Regions from separate parts of the Alteromonas sp. CNT1-28 genome, predicted to be linked through region 1. Evidence: predicted binding sites of a transcription regulator. Region 1 holds the regulator's gene; each other region holds the start of a gene.

The links. The regulator FNR, encoded in region 1, switches genes on or off when oxygen is low (the NO sensors DNR and NnrR bind a similar motif). The targets are predictions, from matches to a motif close to TTGATCTAGATCAA.
Region 2: ccoG (cytochrome c oxidase accessory protein CcoG) is a predicted target of FNR. The motif match lies at 3,649-3,662, and genes of this name have one in related genera.
Region 3: yegQ (tRNA 5-hydroxyuridine modification protein YegQ) is a predicted target of FNR. The motif match lies at 2,555-2,568, and genes of this name have one in related genera.

What each region holds. Positions count from the first base shown of each region.
Region 1 covers NZ_JAKREZ010000040.1:9,188-16,056, forward strand. The annotation lists gene MHN02_RS18745 (FixH family protein) at 40-519, shown strand; gene MHN02_RS18750 (heavy metal translocating P-type ATPase) at 519-2,933, shown strand; gene ccoS (cbb3-type cytochrome oxidase assembly protein CcoS) at 2,935-3,165, shown strand; gene MHN02_RS18760 (sulfite exporter TauE/SafE family protein) at 3,152-3,811, shown strand; gene fnr (fumarate/nitrate reduction transcriptional regulator Fnr) at 3,857-4,594, shown strand; gene uspE (universal stress protein UspE) at 4,839-5,762, shown strand; gene ttcA (tRNA 2-thiocytidine(32) synthetase TtcA) at 5,911-6,864, shown strand; gene MHN02_RS18780 (patatin-like phospholipase family protein) at 6,865-6,869, shown strand, end outside.
Region 2 covers NZ_JAKREZ010000006.1:126,952-133,820, forward strand. The annotation lists gene MHN02_RS05320 (TonB-dependent receptor) at 1-512, opposite strand, end outside; cobalamin riboswitch at 602-836, opposite strand; gene MHN02_RS05325 (serine/threonine protein kinase) at 1,175-2,158, opposite strand; gene ccoG (cytochrome c oxidase accessory protein CcoG) at 2,155-3,585, opposite strand; gene MHN02_RS05335 (hypothetical protein) at 4,066-4,437, shown strand; gene MHN02_RS05340 (DUF3016 domain-containing protein) at 4,561-5,106, shown strand; gene MHN02_RS05345 (acyl-CoA dehydrogenase family protein) at 5,201-6,869, opposite strand, start outside.
Region 3 covers NZ_JAKREZ010000018.1:65,696-72,564, forward strand. The annotation lists gene MHN02_RS12820 (zinc-dependent metalloprotease) at 1-2,321, opposite strand, end outside; gene yegQ (tRNA 5-hydroxyuridine modification protein YegQ) at 2,656-4,152, shown strand; gene MHN02_RS12830 (YfhL family 4Fe-4S dicluster ferredoxin) at 4,156-4,401, shown strand; gene MHN02_RS12835 (aminotransferase class I/II-fold pyridoxal phosphate-dependent enzyme) at 4,520-5,749, shown strand; gene MHN02_RS12840 (saccharopine dehydrogenase NADP-binding domain-containing protein) at 5,888-6,869, shown strand, end outside.

The sequences.
Region 1 (6,869 bases):
AATATGTTGTTAGCGAAGTAAACACGAGAAAAGATTTCAATGAATAGACCCTGGTATAAAGAGTTCTGGCCCTGGTTTTTAATTGCCGTTCCTATTATCACGCTCATTATGGGCGGCGTATTATTAAAGCTTGCTATTAGTACTGAAGATAGCCTAGTGGTGGACGACTACTACAAGGAAGGAAAAGCAATTAATGCGCGATTGGATAAAGAAGCCGTAGCCCGTCGCATGAATATCACTACCGATTTAACCATTGAAGATGGCAGCATAGCGCTAGAGTTTCATTCAGGTATTCCACAAGAAGGTAATGCGGTTAAACTAAGCTTTTATCACGTAACGCTTGAAGAGCGTGATGTCAGCGTTTTATTGAGCCGCGATGCTAAGGGCATTTATCGCGGTTTTGTCGAAGAAGATCTTGATGGTAAATGGCGAGTATCGCTAACCCCTATTGATGATAGCTGGAAAATTCAAAATACCATCTATCTGCCCCACTCTGGCAAAATGAAATTCAATCCATAATGGCCAAACACGACTGTTACCATTGCGGCTTGCCTATTGCGGGCTCAGACGATGGAAAATTTACTACCGTCATATTAGGGCAACAACGCAACATGTGTTGCCCTGGATGTTTAGCCGTGGCGGAAGCCATCGTAACCAACGGTCTTGAAGACTATTACCAGTTTAGAACCGAACCAGCGCAAAAATCTGACGATGGTATTCTAGAGACACTCGACAAACTCAAAGTGTATGACGAACCTGCTCTTCAAGAAGAATTCGTTTTTGATGAGGGGCAAGATAAGCAGATTCAATTAACTCTTGAAGGTATCACGTGCGCTGCGTGTGGATGGCTTATCGAAAAGCAGTTGTCAAAAGTAGAAGGGATAAAGCAAGTCGCGGTAAACGTCCAAGAGCGCCGCGCTTTAGTTACTTGGTCACCTTTTCAAATCAAGCTTAGTCAGATTCTTTCTACACTAAAACGCATTGGTTATGTTGGGTCGCCATTTCACCCCGATGAACACGAAGCCAGTTATAAACGCGAACAAAAGACCTTTCTGAAAAAGCTTGGCCTAGCAGGCATTATGACCATGCAGGTGATGATGCTGATGACGGGGCTGTATTTTGACTGGTTTGGCGCTATTGAATTAGAAACCCGACAGTATTTTTACTGGGTTGCCCTTACGCTTACTACACCTGTAGTACTTTACTCAGGCAGCACTTTTTATGTGGGCGCCGCTAAAGCGCTAAGCGCAAGAACGGTTAATATGGATGTACCCGTTACGCTTGCCATATTCGGTACTTACATTGCAGGAATACGTTCGACTGTATTAGAACAGGGCGAAGTGTATTTTGAATCTATTTGTATGTTCATTTTCCTGCTGTTACTCAGCCGCTTTTTAGAACATCGTAGCCGTCATCGCGCCGCACAGATCTCTGCCAATATGATGCAGTATGTACCCGTTTCAGCCACCAAATTACTGCCGGATGGAAGCCTAACCGAGTGTCTGGCAAAGCAGTTAAAAATTGACGATGTGGTGATGGTTAAGCCTGGTGAAACGATCCCCATTGATGGGGTGGTGACTGAAGGGAACGCAGCGGTTGACGAATCTATGCTTACCGGTGAATTTAACCCGGTGCGCAAGTCAAACAATAGCACCGTATATGGTGGTACTGTATGTCAAGACGGCAGCCTGACCATTAAAGTGACACAAACTCTCAAAAATGCGCTGGTAAATCAAATTGTAAGGCTGCAAGCAAGTGCTATGGCGAATAAGCCTAAAGCGGCGCAAATAGCTGATAACTTTTCTCGATATTTTGTGACAGCTGTCTTACTGATTTCTGCCTTAACTTATGGCTTTTGGGCATATCAGGGGAGCGACGAAGCTTTTTGGATCACCATATCAGTATTGGTAGCAACCTGCCCTTGCGCATTAGGGTTGGCTACACCATCAGCGTTAACCTGCGCTATGGCGAAGTTAAACAAGCAAGGTATTTTGCTTAAACGCGCCGATGCGCTCGAACAAATCACTGATATCGACACCATCGCACTGGATAAAACTGGTACGCTTACACAAGGCAAATTTACCCTTTCAAATGCCTGGTATGCTGACGGTGTAGACAGTGACAGTGCACTTTCAATTGCCCGTGCTCTAGAGTCGCGCTCTGAACACCCAATTGCAAAAGCCTTTAGCCACAATAATGCCTCCAGCAGACAAACTGTCCACAATGTGGTTAATTTTACCGTGACGCTAGGAGGCGGCATTAGCGGTGAAATTAACGACACCTTGTTTTCAATGGGCTCTGCCCAATTTTGTGTCCACGAATCACAACAAAAGCTTCTTAAGGATTATCCGTCAGCTAATGTCTTTCTCACCGTGAAGGGCCGTATTATGGCGGCGTTTGAGGTAAGCGACACGTTGCGAGAGGATACCCAAGAAACCTTGAATATTCTGGCAAAAAGTCACACCCTTGCAGTATTAAGTGGCGATACACAACAAAACGTGGACGCTCTTACCGCTTCCTTGCCAATATCAACAGCTAAAGGTGGGCTCACACCAGAGCAGAAGTACGATGCTGTACAGGCTATGCAGCAATCGGGGGCAAAAGTAATGATGATGGGTGACGGTATTAACGACGCTCCAGTTCTTGCCAGCGCTGATGTGGCAATTGCAGTGGGTAATGCCACAGACGTGGCTAAAACTGCCGCCGACGTGATACTGCTTGGCGATCAGCTGCTTTCTGTACCAGAACTTATTCGAACTGCGCACCAAGTGAAGCAAAAAATAAGGCAAAATATTGGCTGGTCGGTAGGTTACAACGTTTTGATCTTACCTTTCGCCGTATCAGGCCTACTTTCACCGTGGATGGCTGTTGTTGGTATGTCGTTAAGCAGTATCATTGTGGTCACAAACTCAACGCGACTTTTGAGCAAATAGCATGAGTATTATTTACGTATTAATTCCAATCGCCATCATCATTGTTGCCGTCGCTATCGTGATATTCTTTTGGGCGGTGAAAACCAATCAATTTGAAGATTTGGATCGCCAAGGGTATAGCATACTGTTTGACGATGATCTTCCGCCAGAAGAAAAAAAGCTAGCTGAGCAACGCAAACAACTTCAAGACAGTAAAGTAGACAAAAGCCAAGCGCCACATGGAAGGGATTAACTACTTCTCTGCCTTTCTTATCGGCTTAGCCGGCGGAGTTCACTGTGTGGGAATGTGCGGTGGAATTGTCGCTGCGCTAAGGATGGTATCGCCTAAAGGCGCTTCAGCACTACCCTATACCCTTGCCTATAACATGGGACGTATAGTGAGCTACACCATCGCCGGAGCAATAACCGGGGCACTTGGAAAAATTGCAGCAGATTATATACCTCTTGCCAACTATGCCCTTTCCCTACTTAGCGGAATCATGTTGCTTCTACTGGCGTGTTATTTGGGTAAGTGGTGGACTGTCTTAACGGTGCTGGAAAATGCGGGTAAAGGCCTATTTTCCAAAGTCCAGCCGCTTTCAAAACGCTTTTTGCCATTTAAGACCCCTTTAAGTGCGTTGCCTTATGGTTTTATTTGGGGTTGGCTTCCTTGCGGTTTGGTGTATTCCACACTTACCTGGTCTCTCGCGGCGGGTAACGCGCTAGAAGGCGCTGCTATTATGTTCTTCTTCGGTTTGGGTACATTACCCACCTTGCTCGCCGCAAGCGCTGGTAGCCAATATATTGTTCAAAGTTTTCAACATAACCATTTTAGACAAATTATTGCAGTAATAATGGCAATATATGCAGCTTATCTTATTCATGGCGCAATCGTTTAAAAATGGGTGTATTATTGTCGGGTATTCTTTTAGAGAGCGTGCATTATGAGCAAAGGAAGCCAATTTTCTATTCACTGTCAAAACTGTAGTTTCAGTCACCTGTGTTTACCGGTGGCGTTAAACAAAACAGAAATCGAGTCTCTTGACGATATTATTGAACGCAAGAAGCCGCTTCATAAAGGTGACACGCTGATTCAAACTGGTGATAAATTCCGTTCTCTATTTGCAGTGAGAACCGGTTCATTCAAATCATTTGTGACTAATACCGAAGGTGAAGAACAGATTACCGGCTTCCACTTTCCTGGTGATATTATCGGTTTCGATGCACTAAGAGAGAATAAACACCAAAGCTATACTTCTGCGTTAGAAACTGCCATGGTGTGTGAGCTTCCCTACGAGACCCTCGACGAAATGTCAGTGCAATTTCCAAAGCTACGCCACCAGATCATGAGCTTCATGAGCGCTGAAATAAAACAAGATCACGACATGATCATGCTTTTAAACAAGCGAACTGCAGAAGAGCGCTTACTGTATTTCATCTCACACCTGTCGCAACGCTTTGAAGAGCGTGGCTTTTCCCATAGAGAATTCCACTTAACCATGACGCGCAACGAAATTGGAAACTATTTAGGATTAACGATTGAAACGATTAGCCGTCTGTTAAGCCGTTTTCAAAAAGACAACATCATAAAGGTAGACGGCAAGCTTATTACTATTTTGGATTTCGATAGGCTAAACACCAAACTAGCGGCGCTTAACGGCCCTAGCGTTGTCTGCGGTTAGTCCTTTTTAAGTGTTAAATAAGGCGCGCACTAAGCGCGCTTTTTTGTAACCTGTGTTAGCCACCTATCTACCCTTTCAGCGCCACGCCGGTTGCTCCATATTCAATTAGGTACGTTCACTCATGGTCGCCTCGTAAAATTCTTGATCTAAAACAACTTACGTTTTTCCCAATGTCGTTTATAGTTAGTATTAGAAAGCTTCGATTTCGACAGCCGCTACTAAGTTTCGTAGTTAGGGGGACGTTATGATTGAGTGTAAACGAATTCTGGCCGTGGTAGATGCCGAGCGCGATAACCAACCTGCACTGAGCCGTGCTTATGAACTCGCTTCAAAAACAGGCGCTTCAGTTACCGCCATGATGGTGGTATACGACTTATCTTATGATATGACGACCATGCTTAGCCCGGATGAGCGCGAGTCAATGCGCGATGCAGTTACAAAGGAGCATGCAAAATGGCTTGCCACCCACTTAAGAGAACAAGGATTCACTGAAACTGATATCGTTGTAGAATGGAATAATCGTGCGTATGAGTCGATTATTTACTACACCCTAAACAATCAGATAGATTTAGTGGTAAAGGCAACCAAAAAGCACGACGATCTTGCTTCTGTTATTTTCACCCCCACCGACTGGCATTTAATGCGTAAATGCCCTCGGCCAGTATTGCTCGTTAAAGAGCACGACTGGCCAGAAGGAGGAGAGATTATTGCTGCAGTAAACGTAGGCAGTGAAGACGATGAGCACGCCGCACTTAACGATAAGCTCACCCTCATTGCTAACGACTACGCCTCTTTATTGAAAGGGAGCGTAAATTTGGTCAACAGTTACCCTTCTACACCACTTAATATCGCCATAGAAGTGCCTGAGTTCGACCCCGATACCTATCACGACGCGGTAAAAAATCATCATTTAAAAGAAATGCGTAGTCACGCGTTAAAGTACGGTATTCCTGAGAACAAATGCGTAGTAAGAGAAGGCCTTCCGGAAAAGGTCATCCCGCTAGTGGCAAAAACACTGGATGCAGAGCTGGTTGTTATTGGTACCGTTGGCCGTGTGGGCATTTCAGCGGCCCTAATTGGTAACACTGCAGAACACGTGATCGACGAACTCAATTGCGATGTGCTTGCTATTAAGCCAGATGGATTTGTGTCGCCGTTGTCGGTGTAATCTTTTCATCAGTACCGCATAGCCCGTGTTTTCCGTTACTTAGCGGCCAACACGGTATGTCACCAACAAATTTAACTTCACAAGCATGGTCTCGAAAAGCCGCTTTAATGTATAATGGTGGCTTTATCACAAACCAAGCTAGTTAATTATGAGTTTAGGCACAAACAGTGCTGACGCGTCGCCATTAAATGCTGCGCAAAGTAAGCAAAAGTACAACTTCAACAAACTTCAGAAACGACTTCGCCGCAATGTGGGTAAAGCCATTGGCGATTTCGGTATGATTGAAAACAACGACAAAGTAATGGTGTGTTTATCTGGCGGTAAAGACAGCTACACCATGCTAGATATTTTATTGTTTTTAAAGAAGATTGCGCCTATTCATTTTGATATCGTTGCGGTTAATCTTGACCAAAAGCAGCCTGGTTTCCCCGAACATATCTTGCCTGAATATCTAGAAAGCATTGGCGTTGACTACAAAATTGTAGAAGAAGACACCTACTCTATTGTTAAAGACAAAATTCCAGAGGGAAAGACAACATGCTCTCTCTGTTCTCGCTTGCGCCGTGGTATTTTGTACCGCACGGCAAAAGAGTTAGGTGCGACTAAAATTGCATTAGGTCATCACCGCGACGACATGCTAGAAACGTTTTTCCTCAATATGTTTCATGGTGGCAAGCTTAAGTCTATGCCGCCAAAGCTGGTCAGCGACAACGGTGAACACATCGTTATTCGTCCATTGGCGTACTGCACAGAAAAAGACATCGAGAAATATTCTCAGGCCGCTGAATTTCCGATTATTCCGTGTAACCTTTGTGGCTCACAAGAAAACCTACAGCGCCAAAACATAAAGGCTATGCTTCAAGACTGGAACCGTCGCTTCCCAGGTCGTATAGAGTCGATGTTCCGTGCGCTTCAAAACGTAGCGCCTTCACACTTAATCGACAGCAACCTTTATGATTTTAAAGCTATTGCTACACAAGAAGGCCCGGTAGAAGACGGTGATATCGGGTTCGATGAACCTTCTTTCACTACAGAAAATAGTACGGACTTCAGTGATGAAGATAATGCTATTGAAGTAATAAACATTATGGAACCTAAGTAAATGAA
Region 2 (6,869 bases), on a different contig from region 1:
AAGTCTACGTGTGACGCATTATCGGCAAACTGGCCTGATTTCGTAGTAATGCTCAATACACCACCGATAGCGCCGCTGCCCCATCTTGCGCTCTGCGGGCCTCGAAGAAGTTCTATGCGCACCACGTTTGCGCTAGTTAAGTGAGCAAGGTCAACCAGGCTTCCTTGGCCTACGTCGTTGGCAACAACGCCGTCAATTAAAACAAGTAGATGGTTGGTTTCACCGCCGCGCACGCGCAGCTCTGTTAAGCCACCAGGACTGCCTGACTGAGACAAGCTAACGCCAGGTAGGCCGCGAATTAGATCGGTAAGTTGAAGTGCGCCCGAAGCTTTAATGTCGCTTTCAGTTAGCACCGATACTGAACCAGGAAGTTTGGTTAACGAAATAGGCAAACGCGTGCCTGTTACTGTTAAGGTTTCAATATCTTGGTCAGAAGTTTGAGCAAAGGCAGGTGTGCTTAAGCACGAAATAACTGCAGCGCTAAGGGCTGCTTTAGTAAAATGTGTACGCATGGTTTTTATGTTGTCTTTGATGCGCTCCACCCGAGCACATGATTAGGGAAAGTGCGCGTTTTTGCTTAATTATGGATGTGAGCAAGCAAACGACACCATGAAGTACAGGCCGGTATCCGGGCTTACTCACCATTACTACAAATGTAATAGCTCTTTTGCCTTCCCATCTAATGGCGTTTAATACGTAACGCATAAAAGACAGTGGCGTATGAAAAGAAAACGACAACGCGTTGAGTTTACCGTTGCGGGGGCAGCATCAGTTTTTCACTGATTTCCCGTTTAACCCTTGTCGCCGTAGTTAATACCAATCCGCATAGATCATTGCCCACTCAGAAGGCGCTGGCAAGCTTCATAGCAAAGCGTGGGAATGCAGGAATGGCTGTTCCCTTTCAAATTCCCAGAATGCAGCTAGGAAGCTTGCCAGACCTTCCCGAAGGGCGAGTTTAAAATGCGAACATTTTAACTCTCGCTGAGTGGGTAATTATCTATGCGGACTGGTATAATACGGAGCTAGACAAGAGCACCTACACACTGTCGATTATATCTAAGTTAAAAAGTGATAGCGAATACGGTTTCTTATACCTTACGCTTTTTCGTAACCGCCATAAGATTATCGGTAACGGTCATCGAAAAAGCGTTTTTTCAGCAGTAAAGGGGCTGGCTCAATATCCTAATTTCAATGGAGGCTCTTGAAGGGCCGATAGCTGTTCTTTCAGAGCAAGTATTTGGCCTTCCCAGTATTTGTCTTCAGCAAACCAAGGAAATGCCCGCGGAAAAGCAGGGTCTTCCCAGCGTCGTGAAAGCCATGCCATGTAATGCACCATTCGCATAGCGCGGAGGGGCTCAATAAGTGGCAATTGTGCAGTGTCAAACGGGTGAAACTCCTCGTATGCTTCAACCAAAGTATCGAGCTGCAATAGTTGTTGTTGGCGGTCGCCGCTTAGCATCATCCACAAATCTTGGATAGCAGGGCCCATGCGGCAATCATCTAAATCAACGAAGGTAGGGCCATCGCGCCACAGTATATTGCCTGGGTGGCAGTCACCGTGAAGCCGAATACTTGATGTTGGCTTATACGCTTTTTTCGTGGCATCAATAACGGGGTTAAGTATGGCAAAAAATGCAGTCTTTAGATGCTCTGGCAGCAGTGTGCTTTGCGTAAGCACCTGCTTCGGTTCATCGAGGTAACTTTCAATATCAATCGAGGGACGATGTGCAAACCCTTTAGCATGAGCCACGCGGTGAATACGGCCAATGAAACGTCCCATCCATTCGAGTTGATCAAGGTTGTCATTTTCGAATTGTCTACCGCCCACCGAAGGAAATAACGCAAATCGATAGTCAGTTTCCGCCACGGTGTGATGATGCAGCGTGCTGCCATTGAGAGAAATGGGCGCAGCCAATGGAATTTCGTTTTCGGTTAACTCTGCAGCAAACGCGTGTTCTTCAAGAATTTGAGCGTCGGTCCATCGACCTGGGCGATAGAATTTTGCTACATAGCGCTGACCGTCTTCAGCCAAAAACTGATAGACGCGGTTTTCATAACTATTTAGTGCTAGCAAACCGCTTTGAAGAAAAATGCCCTGACTTTCCAGGGCATCTAATATGGTGTCTGGGCTAAGCCCAGAGAATGAAAAATCTGTCATCGATAAAGGAACTTGGTTGGCTCATCAACAGTAACCGTTTCCCCATCAATAGTGGTGGTTACACTGATAAAAATATCGGTAACCGTATCTTCCAGATTATAGGCGTCAGTTGCAACTGAAATTGGCGTGCTATACACCGCACCGCCTTCAACTGTTACAGTTTGCTCACCAATGTACTTGTAGTCAGGCAAACCTTTTACAGCAATAGAGTAGGTTTGGGTTTGTTGAGTTTTGTTAAGTACTTTTATTGTATAAACGTTCTCAATTAGCCCTTCGTTCGTTTCGCGGTATAGCGAGTTTCTGTCGCGGATAATGTCAACTTCGGTGGGGCTGCGCATCCAAATATTGGCAAACAGCAAGCCTATCATCACCACTAAAACTACAAAGTAACCAATTAACTTTGGACGTAAAATATGAGTCTTACCGCCAGCTAGTTCTTCTTCAGAGGTAAAGCTTATCAGGCCTTTAGGATAACCCATTTTATCCATAACACCGTTACAGGCATCAACACAGGCGCCGCAGTTGATGCATTCGTATTGTAAGCCATTTCGAATGTCGATACCGGTTGGGCATACCTGAACACACAGGTTGCAGTCTATACAGTCGCCTAACCCTTTTTCTTTTACTTGCTCGTGACTAAGTTTGCGTGGTCGCGGGCCGCGTTGCTCTCCACGCTTTGCATCGTACGATACAGTAAACGTGTCTTTGTCGAACATGGCAGACTGAAAACGCGCGTACGGGCAAATGTGCGTGCACATGATTTCGCGCATGTAGCCAGCGTTTCCGTACGTACATACGGCAAAGAAAATAACCGATAAACCTGCCCAGAAGCTGGTGTTAAATGTTACAAAATCGATAAACAGTTCATCAATTGGCGTAAAGTAGCCAACGAAGGTTAAAGCCGTTAACAGTGCTACCAATACCCAAGCGGTGTGCTTAGCTGTTTTACGCAAAAATTTATCTGCATCCATCTTGCGTGCATCTAGCGCTATACGCTTGTTGCGCGGGCCTTCGAATTTCTCTTCGAACCACGTATAAATGTATACCCACGTTGTTTGAGGACACATAAATCCACACCACACTCGACCAGCGAAAGTGGTGACGAAGAACAGCGCAAAGGCGGAAACAATAAAAATGTAGGCCAACAAAGTGAGATCTTGAGGCCATAAGGTTAGTGAGAATATAGTAAATCGCTGCTCACCAATATCGAGTAGCACGGCTTGATGCCCGTTGTACTGAATCCATGGAATGATGGCAAAGAGGCCCAAAAAGAAAAGGCCAAACATGCGTCTAAACGTCTCCAGAGGGCCTTGTACAGCCCGCACATAAATACGGCTACGAGAGTCGTGGCGTTTACCCTCAGGTCCACCTTTGGGTTTATGTACTTTTACCGGTGTAACGGTCTTTACCGGTATTTGTTCATTCATAGCTTAACCTTATGTGACGTAACGAACTGCCTGTGCAGTATAACTGCGTTCAAAACGTCATATTTAATGTAGATCAATAATGCGGCGTATGGTGTATCTTTTTAAAGTTTCAGTCAATACTGAAACTTCAGAACGTAAGTCGTTTTTTGTTTTGATTTCCTCAGTCTATGTAACTTTGTAAATAGTTAAATACAGCTAAGTGAATAATGAGGATTAATCTAACGGCCAAATGCCATTTGATGCCCAACATCGACGATTAGGCTTTACCTACTATACATGAGTATAGTTTGCTGTATTTACAGGTAAACCGATATGACCCTATTATCGTCGATAATAATGTGGTCAATTACCGTTTGAATCGTGTACAGTGAGCATTGTGAAAATGTAAATTGGCAAAGTGTAGTTGAGCACATAGTGAGAAAGGTGCTAAAAAATTGGCACTATTTGTAGTAAACGTCTGTCAAAGTTAGCTGAGAAGTCATGTTAAGGTTCTTTATCATCGCTGCTGAAATTATTGTTTTGGTAATTGTGCTGCGGTCTCCTTTTGTTCAGTATCTCTTTGAAGATATCCAGAACTCGCTTTCTGAATGGCTAATTTCAATTGCCACCTTACCGGAGCGAGAGGAACTGCGTAGTTTACAAGATAAAATTAATATCCAGCTGAGTCCCTTAAAGCCTTACCAGCAAACATATGTTCAGCAAATCACCGCTGATAGCGCCAGCGTTAAACGTTTTTATCACACCTATTGTGAAAAGGACGATATAAACCCCAACTTTACGGGAACTAAACGCGTTCAACTATGCCTAATCATTAAACAGTCGTCAGTTATGCAAGTAGCAAAGCGAGACTAGCCAATTTTAACAAGGTTGGTTAAATATTAAGCTGATATAAAAGCCGACAATTGCTGCATGCTAAGCTTTCTCTAAATGTCTTGCTAACTCATAGTTTAAACGACTGAATTTAGGAGCATAAAAGTGAATAAATTACGTACTTTTTCTTATTTAGGTTGTGCCACTGCGGTTGGACTTCTTGCTGTTTTCGCTCCCACCCAGGCGGCAGAAGTAAAGATTACTTGGGAAGAACCTGAAACATATAGCGATGTTAAGCCAACTAATGAGTCACGCAAACGGTTTCGCGAACGAACATTAGAAGATCTGGAACAGCACATTGTTGAGTTAGCTAGTGATTTACCTGAATCTCAAGTGCTGTCTATGACCGTGACTAATGTGGACTTAGCGGGGCAAGTATGGCCTAGTCAGTTCGTCGGGTTTGGCACAGGTGGTGGGAGTGACGTTCGTATCATTAAGCGCATCGATATTCCAAGAATGGCGTTTAGTTATTCTTTGACCAATGCCGAAGGACAAGTCATTTTAAGCGGCGAAGATGTAAAACTCAAAGACATGGACTTTATGGAATCGACAATCCGCCGCAATAGGACCGAGTCGTTAACCTACGAAAAAGCCATGTTGAATGATTGGTTTGCAGACACGTTTTCGACACAGGTAGCGGCAAACAACTAGTACCGCGCGATAACTAATAAACTAAAAAAGGTCACTATATGTGACCTTTTTTAGTTTTTAAGCCCATATGTTATGGGCGTAAAGCATGCGCTAATTACAGATAATCAAACTCATTACCTGATATTGCAAGGGTGCTTTCAGGGCCAGCTTTATAAGCGGCTTTGTGCGCATCGCGACGTACTAAGATACGTTCCATATAGAAGTCACGTGTCTTCATCTTAGACGCTGCAAGTACCGCATTGCCTGATGCCTGCGCTTTGTCGGCCATGCTGTACCATAGTACACCAATCAAGGAATAGGCACTGTATGCCAAGTAATCACAAGCAGCAGCTGCAGCGGTGGTGGCATCCATACCTAAGCAATCGGCTGAAGATGCACGCCAGTCATCAAGAATTCCTTGAGCCAGACCCTTCGCCTCACTGTCTTGAATGTCGCTGACCAAAGCGTTAAACGCATTATAGGTCGCTTCCATCATTTGACCGCCATCTCGGGTAAGCTTACGACCAATGAGGTCTAGCGCCTGAATACCGTTGGTGCCTTCATATAACATAGCAATGCGCACGTCGCGCATAAGTTGTTCCATACCCCATTCACGAATAAAGCCGTGACCACCAAATACTTGTACACCTAGGCTGGTGGTCTCAAGGCCCATATCCGTCATAAAAGCTTTGCAGATTGGAGTTAAAAACTGAAGTATCTTGTCGGCATCTTCTTTTTCTTGACCTTCACCAAGCTTCTCAACGTCCATAAACTTGGCATAGAAAAGTGAAAGTGCACGGCAGCCTTCAATCAGTGATTTCTGCGTAAGTAACATACGCGCTACGTCAGGTTGAAAGACGATCGGGTCTGCTTTGCCTTCTGGATTTTGAATTCCCTGAGGTGCGCGAGACTGAACGCGTTCGCGGGCATAGGTCAGCGCGCCTTGGTAAGAGGCTTCTGCCGCCCCTAAACCTTGTAGCCCTACTTGGAAGCGTGCATCGTTCATCATGGTGAACATACATGCTAGGCCTTGGTTTTCTTCACCTACAAGGTACCCCGTTGCACCGTCAAAATTCATCACGCAAGTCGGGCTCGCTTTGATCCCCATTTTGTGTTCGATGCTTCCTACTGACAAGCTGTTCGCCTCGCCAGGCTCATTGCTGGCATCTGGAAGGAACTTAGGCACTAAGAATAAGCTGATGCCTTTAACGCCTTTGGGAGCATCAGGCAGACGAGCTAGAACAAGGTGAATAACGTTCGAACTCCAGTCGTGATCGCCTGCGGTAATAAAAATCTTATTTCCGGTGACTTTATAGCTGCCGTCGCCTTGTGGCTCTGCTTTGGTACTAAGCAAGCTCAAATCTGTTCCTGCATGAGGTTCGGTCAGGTTCATGGTACCTGTCCACTCACCGCTGATTAGCTTAGCAAGGTAGATATCTTTTAATTCTTTACTGGCGTGTTTAGTAACCGCAAGTGTTGCGCTTTCAGTAAGCATGGTGGTTAAACGCCAGCTTAAGTTCGCCGCGTTTAGCATTTCGTGAACAGGCACAGCCATGGTGTACGGCAAGTCTTGCCCGTCGTACTCGGCAGTACCTAGCATTGCATTCCAGCCGTTAGCAACATATTCCTGATAGGCATCAGCGAAGCCTTTAGGCGTGGTAATGCTGCCGTCTTTTAGCGTACAGCCTTCTTCATCGCCTTCACGGTTAAGAGGGGCAACCACATCCAAAGCAAACTTTGCACCCTGTGCAATAATTTCGTTGGCAAGTTCGCTATCAAAGTCG
Region 3 (6,869 bases), on a different contig from region 1:
CATTCGCTAAATTCAAGCAGAGCAAGTTCGGCTTCCATTCTTACTTCAGGCGCCAACTTATCGTTAGTTACTGCTTTCATCACTGCATTTAACGCCACTAACTGTAAGCGTTTTGCTAATGGGCTTTGTGACTTATTTTTATACCAGTGAACGTTAAGTATTTGCTTCACCAGCATAGAAACGCCTACTTTTTTGCGTCTGTCATTAGTGCTTCTTGTCTGCCACTCCAAGCGGTTTAAGCGCTCTGGGTGCAATAGTAATTCAAACGCAAAGTTAGATGCAGAAGCGGCCGCAGAAACAGGGTCTAACATTAACCCCATTTTGCCCTTAAAGTGCTCGCGAGTAATATCGTCGCCATACGCTGTCGGTGGAATAAGGGCGAGTACCGATTCAGGTATCGTCAGGTAATCAGCGATAGTGGCCGTAATTAATTGCTGCATTGCGCGCTGCTGCACCGCGGGTGCTACAAACTGCTGACCCTGCGCCTGGGTATAGTCACCTTTGCGCTCGTATTCATAGACTAAACCGCCGACTTGCTTTGCTACGGCTTCTAGCTGGTAGCGGTGAAGCAAGTAAATTGGCACCAAAGCATTCTCAAGCGAAGATAAACTGCTGTTTGGGCTTAAGGTGTCTAAACCTAAATTGGCTAACGCCAGTTCGCGTACTTGTGAAATTTCATCGAAAGCATCTAGCGGATTGCTACCGTTTTCCCACATATGGCCGTTTGCCGATGCATGGCGACTACTGCGGGTATCGGGGTCTGACTTAAAACTTAAACCCTCATTACGGCCTTTTACGATAATTTTTGCCAAGGCTTCGGTTGCCTCTACGTCGCTGGCAAAATCTTGATAGCCATACGCTACGGCGTGAATATCCCACGCGCCTATGCCTTTATCATACGCGCCTTCCAAGCTAATTTTGCCGTTTTTAATACTAATTTGGGGGTGAGGATAATCCATTACCGACGCACGGTTATTTTCACTTGCCGCAAAGTTGTGGGCTATACCCAATGTGTGCCCTACTTCGTGGGCTGAAAGTTGCCTAATGCGGTCTAAAGCCATTTCTTGCTGTGCAGTGGTGTCGGTGCTCCCGTCCTTAAAAGGACTGGTTAGGCCAAGGGCAATTAAATAATCTTGTCTTACACGCAATGAGCCGAGCGTAACGTGACCTTTAATAATTTCACCAGTGCGCGGGTCGACAACCGACGAACCATAAGACCAACCGCGCGTTGCGCGATGTACCCAGTTGATTACGTTATAGCGCACGTCCATTGGGTCGGCACCTTCGGGCAATACTTTCACCTGAAACGCATCTTTGTAGCCTGCGGCTTCATAGGCTTGATTCCACCAGCTCGCCCCTTCTTTAAGCGCGGTCATTACAGGTTCTGGAATACCAGGATCTAGGTAATACACAATAGGCTCGACTGCTTCGCTCATTGCAGCATGCGGGGTTTTCTTGTTTAAACGATGGCGGGTAATAAAACGCTGTTCAGTAGGCTCGCTGATAGGCGTTGAATAATCAAAGTAACTGAATTTCCAGTAGCCCGAGTACGGGTGGTACTCTCTGGGCGTGTAATTGTCGTCAGGCAGAGCCACAAACGAATGATGCAAGTGCACCGACAAGCTTTCTGGGTCGGGCGTAACTTGCTGCACGTATTCGCCTGGCTTCTTACCTGCAAAGGTGACTAAAGCCTCTAATTCAGTATTCTTTTCAAAGCCTTTGGTTTTAGGTAAATACACGCCGCTTCGCATGTTATCTACGCTAAAACTGCCTTGGTTAGTTCCCGCTAAGCGATTGCCAATGCCATGGATATCGCTTAATAAGAACGGTGTGTAATCTATTAGACTGGCGCTGTCGTTTTTGGCTACCAGCGTAAAACCTGCGATAACCGAATCAGCAAAGGCTTCATCAATGCTCTGTTTCTCAGCGTCGCTGCCATGGGCTGCTCGGTATTTGGTGTTGTGCTGCTTTAATAAAACCTTGTTTCCAAATTTTTCAAAGCTTACTAAACGCGTATTGCCTAGCTGGCCGCGATCAAGGCCAATGTCGTTAGACCCTACACCGTACGGCAAGCTACTTTGAAACAGGTATTCGGCGTGGTCTGTTGGCACCGCCAAGTAAACTTTGTCACTTTCATCGTCATAGTAAACAGGAATTAAACCATCTTTTTTGGTCATATTGCTGGTGAATTCACCAATGCTTGGCAGCGCAGCCAATGCGGAAGACGTAGACACGACAAATAATACCGTAATCGCAATGGCCGATTTACCCGATGCTTTTACATGTCGCGCCGCTTTGTGAAAAATGTTCAATTGCAGCATGCAGTTAGTCCTTATTATTGTGAATTTCTAGCCTACCCTATGTGGTGGCTTTTGCCCATGGCAGTTCATCGTTTATATGCGCTCTTTTTGCATGTTATTTAGCTGTGAACAGGCTTGGTTTTTCCTACCGAAGGTAATGCACTAAAAACGCAACTATATGGAAGAAAACAGCTGGCATTGCCCCTGCTCAATTGCCGTTTAAACATTCAAAAACATGAGCGACAACAAATTATTTGATCTTGGTCAACACCAAGCTTTGTTTGAGTTGTAGAGGTATTTTACGGCTTATAAAATCCGCCGCCTTGTTTAAAGCGTCTAGTAGCGGTTTTTATCTATGACTTCAAAATTATCACCTAATCGCAGCTCTTCTAACCTACGTGAAGACTCAGTTTCAACATTGCCAAACCAAACGTTAATCGCGCCAGAGTTGCTTGCACCTGCGGGTAGCTTACGCAACATGCGCTACGCTTTCGCCTATGGCGCTGATGCTGTTTATGCTGGGCAGCCACGCTACTCGCTTCGCGTAAGAAACAACGAATTCAGCCTTGAGAACTTAGCGATAGGCATAGAAGAAGCACATGCTTTAGGTAAAAAGTTCTATGTAGTAAGCAACATTGCTCCGCACAACAGTAAGCTAGATACCTACCTTAAAGATATTTCACCAGTAATTGCTATGAAGCCCAATGCGTTAATTATGTCAGACCCAGGGCTTATTATGATGGTGCGCGACGCCTTCCCTGAAATGCCTATTCATTTAAGTGTACAGGCTAATGCGGTGAACTACGCCACGGTGAAGTTTTGGCAGAAACAAGGCATAGAGCGCGTTATTTTGTCCCGAGAGCTCTCTTTGGAAGAAATTGAAACTATTCGCGAGCATGTTCCAGACATGGAGTTGGAAGTGTTTGTGCATGGCGCGCTTTGTATGGCGTATTCGGGGCGCTGCTTATTGTCTGGATATATGAATAAACGCGATCCGAATCAGGGCACTTGTACCAATGCTTGTCGATGGTCTTACGATGTTAAGGCAGGCGAGGAAAACGAAACTGGCGACATCGTTCTAACCAGTGAGATTAATAAGGCAGTTACAGCACCTCAAGTGGTAATTCCTACCCTTGGTGAAGGCACGCCAAGCCCCAAAGTGTTTATGTTAGAAGAAAAGGAAAAGCCTGGAGAACTGATGCCAGCTTTTGAAGACGAACATGGCACCTATATTATGAATTCTAAAGATTTGCGTGCCGTGCAACATGTTGGCAGGTTAACCCAAATGGGCGTGCATAGTTTAAAAATAGAAGGCCGCACTAAATCACATTACTACTGTGCCCGAACCGCTCAAGTCTATAGAAAAGCAATTGACGACGCGGTAGCAGGAAAGCCTTTTGATAGTACATTAATGGGAAGCTTGGAAACTTTAGCTCATCGAGGTTATACCGAGGGTTTCTTGCGTCGCCATGCGCACCACGCGTATCAGAACTATGAGTATGGCCACTCAGTCAGCGATAAACAGCAATTTGTTGGTGAAGTGATTGATCGTTGTGAAGAGTCTGGCTATGCAATTATAAACGTTAAAAACAAATTCTGTGTAGGTGACTCGCTTGAGTTGATGACGCCAAGCGGCAACATTACCTTTACTCTAAATGAGATGCTGGATAAGAGAAACCATTCTATTACGGATGCTAAGGGTTCAGGACACCAAGTAAGAATACCGATACCCAGCGATGTGTCTCTAAACTTTGCCCTACTGCTGCGAAATTTAGATGAAGGCGTTGATACCCGCAATCCGTTTCGAAAAGCTCCTAGTGCAGTAACACCCGAAAACGCGAGCGAGGCATAATGCATGGCACTGCTTATTCTTGATAGCTGCATTAACTGCGACATGTGCGAACCCGAATGCCCTAATGCCGCTATAAGCATGGGTAATAAAGTGTATGAAATAGACCCGTTACGCTGTACAGAATGCGTGGGGCATTACGATGCCCCTACTTGCGTAGCGGTATGCCCTATCGATGTGGTTAAGCCCGACCCGAACAATAGAGAGTCACTAGACGAGCTGGCCGAAAAGTTTGTTCGTTTAAATAGTTAGCTATGAAGTAAGTCAGCGAGTTAATTGTACTTCTCGAAGAATTCCCTTGAATCATGACCAAGAGTGATCACTAATTGCGGTACAGTTTGAATTGGCACTTACTAATAAGGGTTTTATTTTGAAGTTTGCCTCTCGCGCTACGGCGATCTCTCCGTTTCTTGCTATGGCCTATGGCGAAAAAGCCACGACACTAGAACAGCAAGGTAAAGATGTTATAAGACTTAATTTAGGCGAGCCTGATTTCGGCGCACCCGCGGCAGTACTCGCGGCAATGAAAGAAAGCTTGAGTGCCCCAGATTTTCCCTATACCTCGGCGCTGGGCATGCCTGAACTACGTGAAGCCATTGCACGCTTTTATAAAGTTAAACATGGCGTAGCGGTAAGCCCTTCTAGAGTGGTAGTGACCGCTGGGGCTTCTGGCGCTTTACTTTTAGCAAGTGCTGCCTTAGTTGAACCAGGCGACAACGTGATATTGGGAGACCCGTCTTACCCCTGTAACCGACGATTTTTAAACGCATTTGGCGCAGAGGTAACACTAGTGCCAACACGCAGTGAGGATAACTTTCAGCTAACCGCTGCAAGTGTTGCAGATAATTGGAAGCACAACACGAAAGGTGTACTTATTGCCACACCTGCCAATCCTACTGGTACGGTTATAGATGCAGAAGAGTTGACTAAAATTGGCGAGTACTGCAAATCCAAAGGTGGCTTTTTAATTGTTGACGAAATTTACTTGGATCTATCGCTTTCGGCTGATCTTGATGTACGTAATGATACATTCGCTTCCCAATCGACCTTGGGCAGTGATACCAAACTTCAAACCGTACTTGCCAATGCACAGCTTGAAGAAACAGTGGTCGTAATAAACAGTTTTTCCAAATATTTTGGCATGACCGGCTGGCGTCTTGGCTGGTGTGTGGTACCTGAAGCGATGACGCCCATCGTTGAAAAACTCGCGCAGAATTTGTTTATTTGCCCCTCTACCCTATCGCAAAAGGCCGCTCTTGCGTGCTTTACACCAAAAGCATTAGCGCAATGCGAGCAAAACCGCCATACGCTGGAAAAGCGTGCTTCCCTTGTTTTAAGTGCACTTGAAAATATGGGGCTTGGTTTAGATGCAAAGCCTGACGGTGCGTTTTACGCCTACATCAACATTAAGCACACAGGGCTAAGTGCAATTGAATTTTGTGATGCCCTACTTTCGCAACATCATGTAGCGCTTACGCCGGGTAATGATTTTGGTGAGCACAATGCCAACCATTACGTAAGACTGTCTTTCGCCACTAGCATTGAACGCTTGGAGGAAGGGCTTTCACGGCTAGCTGAGTTTGTAGAATCATTAAGCTAACGCTTTTTTATGCTCACCATTTAATTTCGTGAATAGACAAATATTACCGAAAAAAATGATAGATATGGGTGCTTGTGCGTATATTGAGTAACGCATATTGATGACACGTGTCGAAACGAGATAAAACAGGACAAAACAATGAGTAACGAACGGGAATTTGATGTAGTTATTTTCGGTGCTACAGGTTTTACGGGTAAGTTAGTAGCTGAATATTTTCAGGCTCAGTATGGCAGCGATGACAACGTTAAGTGGGCGGTCGCAGGCCGAAACGAAGCTAAACTCAACGGCGTAAAAAAGGAGCTAGGCATTAGTGAAAGCGTTGCTAGCATTGTAGCCGATGGTGATGATGATGACGCGCTAAATGCGTTGACGAAGCGCACAGCCGTTGTACTTACCACTGTTGGTCCGTATCAAATTTACGGTGAAAAGTTACTTTCTGCATGTGTCGATAACGGCACCGGCTATACAGATCTTTGCGGTGAGCCAGCCTGGATGCACCAAATGATCAATAAATACGAAGCGAAAGCTAAAGAAACCGGCGCAAACATTGTGTTCTCGTGTGGCTTTGACTCTGTGCCTTTTGACCTTGGTGTGTACTACCTTCAAGAACATGCCAAAAAGCAAAGTGGCGATGTCATTGAATATGTAAAAGGTCGCGTTCGTAAAATGCAGGGCACGTTCTCTGGCGGTACGGCTGCAAGTTTAAAAGCGACCATGGCGGCTGCGCACAAAGATAAGTCTGTCATGGCGGCACTTATTAACCCGCACTCATTAACCGATGGCGCGTCAAATCAGCCACAGCCCGATGGCAATAAACCTTACTTCGATGAGCAGTTAGGCACATGGGTTGCACCATTTATTATGGCGGCCATCAATACTAAAAACGTTCATCGCACGAACTACCTGGGCGGATATAGCTACGGCAAGAACTTTCAATATGATGAAATGATGATGACTGGCCCAGGTGAGAAAGGTGAAGCCATGGCGAATCACGTTGCCAAAGATAAGTCGCTTGCAAGTGATGATGGCCCTAAACCAGGTGAAGGCCCGAGCAAAGAAGAGCGCGAAAATGGCTTTTACGATGTCATGTTTGTGGGTACCGCTACCAATGGTGATATGC